DNA from 3 places in the Arthrobacter sp. MDT1-49-2 genome. Region 1 is predicted to be linked to each of the others. Evidence: riboswitches for the same ligand, from Rfam matches in the RefSeq annotation. Region 1 holds a riboswitch; each other region holds the start of a gene.
What was found. Region 1 has a riboswitch for S-adenosylmethionine ahead of AC5RTS_RS09565 (hypothetical protein). Riboswitches for the same ligand answer to the same signal wherever they lie in the genome.

Region 1 (2,259 bases):
CAGCTGATACAGAACTCGTTGCCCTCCGGATCCGCCATGACGTACCAGGAGTGCGGTCCCTGGCTTGCCTCGTTCAGGAAGGACGCGCCGCGCGCCTCCAAGGCGGCCCGGGCGCCGTCCTTATCCTGACCCTGGAGCCGGACATCCAGGTGGATGCGGTCCTTGACGGTCTTGGGCTCAGGCACCGGCTGAAATAGGATGCGCAACCGGTCCTCCCGGCCCAGTTCGTCAGCAGGACAAATGGCGGCGCCGTCCCGCCAGACCCGGACGCCGTTGTGCTCGATAACGTCCTCCGGTTTCGCGAAGCCCTGTTCCAGCATGGATGAGATGAAGTCCTGGTCGGTGGGCTCCAGCGTCCAGCCCAGGGTCTCGGCCCACCAATCCGCCTGACGGTGTGCATCGGTGCAGTCAACGCAGATCTGTATGTTCGTCATGGCTCTGAGCCTAGAACGCGAACGCCGGGGCCGTCATCGGAACGCGGTCAGCTTCAGTCCGCAATCGAACCCCCCCGGGATCGAGTCTGCAGTTTTTACCGTTTCCAGAGCGAAAAATGGTAAAAACTGCAGACTCGATTGGCGGAGCGGTAAGTTTTGCAGACTCGATTCCCCGGCCGTGGGTTTTCCGACGGCGGGGCCGGCTGCTACGCGCGGCTGAGCGGCGTCGGCCGGAAGTCAGGGCTGGTCATCGATCCGCTCGCTTTCGGGAGCCCGGACCGGAGAGCCGATGCACGGCTGCACCCGCTCCGGCCGGGCCAAGTAGAAAAAAGAGCTCCGGGCATCCGACCCGAAGCCGCCGGGCACCATCAGCGTGGAGTACCGCTGGCACCACTGAGGCGTGTCGACGGCGGCGTCCAGGGCGGTGGCCACGGCGCCGACGTTGTGGAACCACATCAGCTGCTGCGCCCCGTCAACGACGAGGTGGATGAGGTCCAACTGGGGGTCCGCCGTGACCTCGACGTCGGCCCACTGCTCCCAGGCCTCGAGCCGGCGGCGGTGGATCCAATGAACGTTGTGGCCGGGCGCGAAGCCGCCGCAGCTGCTGCTGGTGGAAGAGTTGTTGAAGTCGGGGTTGTTGGAAGCGGAGTTGCTGACACTGGAAATGCTCACAGTGGGTTCCTTTGCAGGTTGTCCTTGCCTGCGCCGGTCGGAGCAGGCCGCTTCGTCATCCGAACCACCCGCCGAACAATGGGGTTGGTGTGGGGCCAGTCGGAGCTTTGATGCCCGGCGAACCGGGCGAAGGCCACATCTCGTGAAGCTGAAAACTACTGTAGCTGAGGGCACCGACATTTCTACAGGGGTGACTTTTTCCGACGTTTATCCGCTGGTGCCGGGTGGGTGCCGGTCGGGGAGTCCGGTGCCGGGCGGGCCGGAACGGCGGCAACGAAAACTTCCGCTCGCAGAGCTCGCGAAAGTTATTAAAGCCGCCTAACCCGGCCCGTCCGGCACCTTTGTGCCATACCTCGCCTAACCCGGAACGCCCGGACCCGCTACACCCCCCCGTCCCCGATATGCCCCGACCGGCCGGAGAAGCGCCGCAGCTCAGCGCCGGACCTCCCCGATGCCAGACGAAGCAGTTGGGGCTACGGCGCGGCGTCGACCACCGACGTCTTCACCGAGGTCCAGGTCACGACGGTGCCGGCCTGGGCGTCCGGCATGTCTTGGAGACGGACATGCTGTTCCCCGATGACCAGACCGGAGTCGGGATCGATGATGATGTCGTATCTCTCGATGTCCTCGAAGGGGTAGCCAATGGCGATGCCCGTTTTGCCGTCTACCGTTGCCTGTGTGTCCCCGATGATCACGCCCGGGATGAGCGCAGCTGCCTGATACAACGCGGCACGCAGATCAGCAGGGACCACACCGCTGCGCAGGCTGACGGCGATGGTTATGAACGCATCACCGTCCCGGGAGCCGCCGGACCCGTCAGCCCGCTCGTATACGAGGTCCAGAAGCGCCTGAGGATCCCGGGGCAGATTCCCGGCCTCCTGCAGGGGTGTCCCGACAATCGTCACGGGCGGATCCCCATAGAACGCTCCGCCCGGGGCCCGCTGAATCCCTACCGCGGGGTTTTCCACGTCCTCTCCGAGTTCTGCCAATTCGGCGGCTGCCGCTTTGGCGGCGTCGGAGGAGGCATCCAAAGGAACGAGTGCCCCGCGGTCCCAGATCCATTCTCCGTTCTGATCCGCCGGAATGTAGAGCCGGTCTGTGACGGTTGCCTGCCAGGAAAGCGAGCTGCCGTCTGCTTCCTCGACCCCGGTGT
Region 2 (2,259 bases), on a different contig from region 1:
CCTCGGTTCCGGCGGCGTCAAAGCCAACGCCACCTCCCTGGTCGGCACCCTGTACGCGGAGAAGGATGAACGGCGTGACGCCGGGTTCTCCATCTTCTACATGGGCATCAACCTGGGTGCCCTGGTGGGCCCCCTCCTGACCGGTCTTGCCCAGGTGGAGCTCGGCTTCCACTACGGCTTCGGCCTCGCCGCCGTCGGCATGGCCATCGGTCTGGTCCAGTACGGAATGACCCGCAAGTACCTGCCCGAGACCGCCCACGAAGTGGCCAATCCGCTGCCCCGGCAGCAGTACCTCAAGGTTGGCATCTACGCGGCGGCCGCCGTCGTCGTGATTGTCCTGGCCGTGGTGTTCGGCGTCCTGAGCGCCGGCAACCTGGCCGTGGTGATGGCCATCGTGGCCATCCTCGCCGCCGTCTCCTACTTCGTCATCATCCTGGGCAGCAAGAAGGTCAACAGGCTTGAACGCCGCCGGGTCTACTCCTTTATGCCGCTGTTCATTGCCAGCGCGGCATTCTGGGCCCTGTTCCAGCAGCAGTTCACCGTAGTGGCCATCTACGCCGATACCTCGCTGGACCGCACCATCCTCGGCTGGACCATGCCCCCGAGCTGGGTACAGTCCATCAACCCGGTCTTCATCATCATCTTCGCGGCGGTTTTCGCCGCGGTGTGGACCAAAATGGGTGACAAGCAGCCGTCCTCCCCGCTGAAGTTCGCGCTCGGCCTGGCGGTCATGGGCCTGGCGTTCCTGGCCTTCATCCCGTTCTCCGGCGGCGGCGCCAACAGCACCCCGCTGATGGCCCTGGTGGGCATCCTGCTGCTGTTCACCTTCGCGGAGCTGTTCATCTCCCCGATCGGCCTGTCTGTGGCCACCAAACTGGCACCGGAGGTTTTCCGGACCCAGATGGTGGCACTGTTCTTCCTCTCGGTTTCGCTGGGCACCACCCTGGCGGGCTGGCTGGCGCAGTTCTACAGCACGGACACGGAAGTCAGCTACTTCATGTTCAGCGGCATCACCGCCATTGTGCTGGGCATCGCCCTGGCTGCGGGCACCCCGGCCATCAAGAAACTCATGGGCGGCGTGCGCTAAGGGCACCCCCTCGCATAAAGGACGGCGGCTCCCGGATTATCCCGGGGCCGCCGTCCTTTTTCGGTCCGTCATGTTCTTGGCCCGTGCCCCACCCCGTGGTTAGGATGGCACCAGCTTCAGGAGACACGGCCGCCAAGCTCCGACTTGGCCGTGCACCAACCCCATGCTTCACGGGTGGTTCGGATGACGAAGCGGCCCGCTCCGCCTTTTTCAGGCATCCGGTGCGGGCAAGAGCACGAATTCCCAGAGGATTCCCATGCGTAAAAGCACTGACCGTATTCTGACCACCCATGCCGGTTCCCTCCCGCGCACTCCCGAACTGCTGGCCGCCAACGCCGCGCGGGAGGCAAACCCCGCCGACACGGCCGGCTATGCCGAACTCCTGCAGGCCGCCGTCGCGGACCTGGTGCGCCGCCAGCAGCAGGCGGGCATCGACATCCCCAACGACGGCGAGTACGGGCACGCCATGTCCTCAGCAGTGGATTACGGCGCCTGGTGGTCCTATTCGTTCGCCCGGCTCAGCGGCCTGAGCGTGGCGGAGACCGGCATCTGGGAGATGGAGCCGGTCCGTTCGGAGCCGGGCAAGGTGGTCCTGACCAGCTTCGGCGACCGCCGCGACCGCCAGCGTTTCTCCGCGGCCTATACCGATCCCTCCTCCGGCATCACCACCGGCAAACAGAAGGTCTTCCCGAAAGTCACGGGTCCGGTGAAGTACACCGGGCACGACGCCGTGGCGGGGGACATTGCCAACCTCAAGGCCGGCCTCGCGGCGGCGGACCTGACGGAAGGCTTCCTGGCCTCGCTTTCCCCCGGCTCCTGTTCCCGGATTGCCAACGAGTACTACGCCACGGAGGAGGAGTTCATCTACGCGTGCGCGGACGCCATGCGGGAAGAGTACAAGGCGATTATCGACGCCGGGCTGATTGTCCAGATTGACGATCCGTCCATTGCCGAGAACTGGGACCAGATCAACCCGGAACCGTCGGTTCAGGACTATCTGCGCTTCACGCAAATCCGCGTGGAGGCGCTGAACTATGCGCTCCGCGGCCTGCCGGAGGACCGGATCCGCTTCCACCTGTGCTGGGGCTCCTGGCACGGTCCGCACACCACGGACATTGAGTTCCGCCACCTGGTGGACACGCTGCTGAGCATCAATGCCGGCGGGTACAGCT
Region 3 (2,259 bases), on a different contig from region 1:
ACATGATGCCCGGTGTCCCGGCGGGAGCGATCCAGGTGACGTCGACGCCGTCCAGCGGTGCCTCCACCGGGTGGCCCAGCCAGTCAGTGACCCGTGCAGCCGAACCGGCGATGGTCAGCGACTTCAGCTTTACCGAGCCGGGCATCCCGGGCAGGGCGTTGGAGGGGTGCAGGGCCTCGCTGCCGTCATCCCAGCGCAGCAGGTAGGGCACCTGCGGGTCGGCAATCAGCCCGTTGATGCCGATCTGGCGCCAGGTCAGTTCCTGGCCATCGGGGAACTTGCGGTTGCCCGGCACAGAGGGACGGCCAAGGCGTTCTTCGAACGGCGAGAGGTCATCGACCGCTACGCACCAGCCCATCCAGCCGCCGCCGCATTCGGAGCGCTGGCGGACGGCCTGGCCGAAGGGAGCCTTGTCCGAGGCAGGGTGGTTGAGCACCTCGACAACTTCCACATACTGGTTGTTTGCCAGGGGCAGGATCATATTGCGGGTACCGAATCGGGGGTGGACACCACCCTTTACGAAGTCGGCTCCGAGAGCAGCAGCGATTCTCTCGGTGGTGGCCAAAAGACCGTCGGATTCACAGGCATAAGAAACATGGTCCAAGCGCATGCGGCTCATTGTGGCACGTTGTGATGCCCGTCTCGACTAAGGGAAGCCTAAGAAGGAAATCCGTTGCCTGAGGACACGAAATCCACATCCACGGCCCGCGGGTTTTTCACGAAAAGTCACGAAGGTTGCGCATCTTGCGGGGATCAGTTTTTATGGGTGCAGGTCATGAGTGCCAGCAGATAGCCCCGGCTTGCTGGCCGGCAACCCTCCAACCGCGGTGGGGTGCCCCGGGTGAAGACCTGGCCGTACGCCAAACGGGCGTCCGGCAAGCGCGGGTCCCACAAACCCCACCGGACATCCGGCGTACCCGGATGTTCCCGCGGAGGCAGTGTGCGGCCCCTGGCATGAGGGAGCATCATGAGTGCAGATTGGTCATTTGAAACCCGTCAGATCCACGTAGGACAGGAGCCCGACGCCGTTACCGGCGCCCGCGCCCTGCCCATCTTCCAGACATCGTCCTTTGTTTTTCCCAGCGCGGAGGCAGCCGCAAACCGGTTTGCCCTGGCCGAACTGGAACCCATCTACACCCGGATCGGCAACCCCACGCAGGAAGCCGTGGAGAACCGGATCGCTTCCCTGGAGGGCGGCGTCGGCGCACTCCTGCTGGCCTCGGGACAGGCCGCCGAAACCTTCGCACTGCTCAACGTGGCGCAGGCCGGCGACCACATTGTGGCCAGCCCGAGCCTGTACGGCGGAACGTACAACCTGTTGAAGCACACGCTGAAGAAGTTCGGCATCGACACCACCTTCGTGCAGGACCCGGATGACCTGGAGCAGTGGCGCGCCGCGGTCCAGCCCAACACCAAGGCCTTCTTCGGCGAAGTGGTCTCCAACCCCCGCCAGGACGTGCTGGATCTGGAAGGGATCAGCGCCGTCGCCCACGACGCCGGCGTTCCCCTGATCGTGGACAACACGCTCTCGACGCCGTACCTGATCCGGCCGATTGAGTGGGGCGCGGACATTGTGGTGCATTCGGCCACCAAGTACCTTGGCGGACACGGCACCTCCATTGCCGGGGTGATCGTGGACTCGGGCAACTTCGACTTCGCCGCGGACCCGGAGAAGTTCCCCGGCTTCAACACCCCCGATGAGAGCTACAACGGCCTGGTCTACGCCCGCGACCTGGGCGTCGGAAGCCCGCTGGGTGCCAATCTGGCCTACATCCTGAAGGCACGGGTGCAACTGCTGCGCGACCTCGGCTCGGCAGTCTCCCCGTTCAACGCATTCCTCATCGCCCAGGGCCTGGAAACCCTGAGCCTGCGGGTGGAGCGGCACGTAGCCAACGCCGTCGAGGTCGCCACCTGGCTCGAAGCGCACGACGACGTCCTTTCCGTTGCGTACGCCGGCCTGGAGTCGAGCCCGTGGTTCGAACGCGGACGCAAGTACGGCCCGCGCGGAACCGGGGCCATTGTGTCCTTCGAAATCGCCGGGGGAGTGGAAGCGGGCAAGCGCTTCGTGGACGGGCTGGAGCTGCATTCCCATGTGGCCAACGTGGGCGATGTTCGCTCGCTGGTGATCCATCCGGCCTCCACCACGCACAGCCAGCTCGGTGCCGAAGCGCAGCTCGCCGCCGGTGTCAGCCCCGGGCTTGTGCGCCTGTCCGTGGGCATTGAGCACATTGCCGACATCCTCGCGGATCTCGAGGCCGG

Region 2: it holds a riboswitch for S-adenosylmethionine, as region 1 does, so the genes downstream of both, AC5RTS_RS12615 (cobalamin-independent methionine synthase II family protein) here and AC5RTS_RS09565 (hypothetical protein) in region 1, are expected to answer to the same signal.
Region 3: it holds a riboswitch for S-adenosylmethionine, as region 1 does, so the genes downstream of both, AC5RTS_RS07560 (bifunctional o-acetylhomoserine/o-acetylserine sulfhydrylase) here and AC5RTS_RS09565 (hypothetical protein) in region 1, are expected to answer to the same signal.

The regions. Positions count from the first base shown of each region.
Region 1 is NZ_JBNHFK010000006.1:21,536-23,794, forward strand. It holds gene AC5RTS_RS09555 (hypothetical protein) at 1-7, shown strand, start outside; gene AC5RTS_RS09560 (VOC family protein) at 1-434, opposite strand, end outside; gene AC5RTS_RS09565 (hypothetical protein) at 672-1,106, opposite strand; SAM riboswitch class IV at 1,122-1,254, opposite strand; gene AC5RTS_RS09570 (CU044_5270 family protein) at 1,580-2,259, opposite strand, start outside.
Region 2 is NZ_JBNHFK010000008.1:176,280-178,538, reverse strand. It holds gene AC5RTS_RS12620 (peptide MFS transporter) at 1-1,087, shown strand, start outside; SAM riboswitch class IV at 1,202-1,327, shown strand; gene AC5RTS_RS12615 (cobalamin-independent methionine synthase II family protein) at 1,344-2,259, shown strand, end outside.
Region 3 is NZ_JBNHFK010000004.1:163,656-165,914, reverse strand. It holds gene AC5RTS_RS07565 (VOC family protein) at 1-610, opposite strand, end outside; SAM riboswitch class IV at 772-888, shown strand; gene AC5RTS_RS07560 (bifunctional o-acetylhomoserine/o-acetylserine sulfhydrylase) at 968-2,259, shown strand, end outside.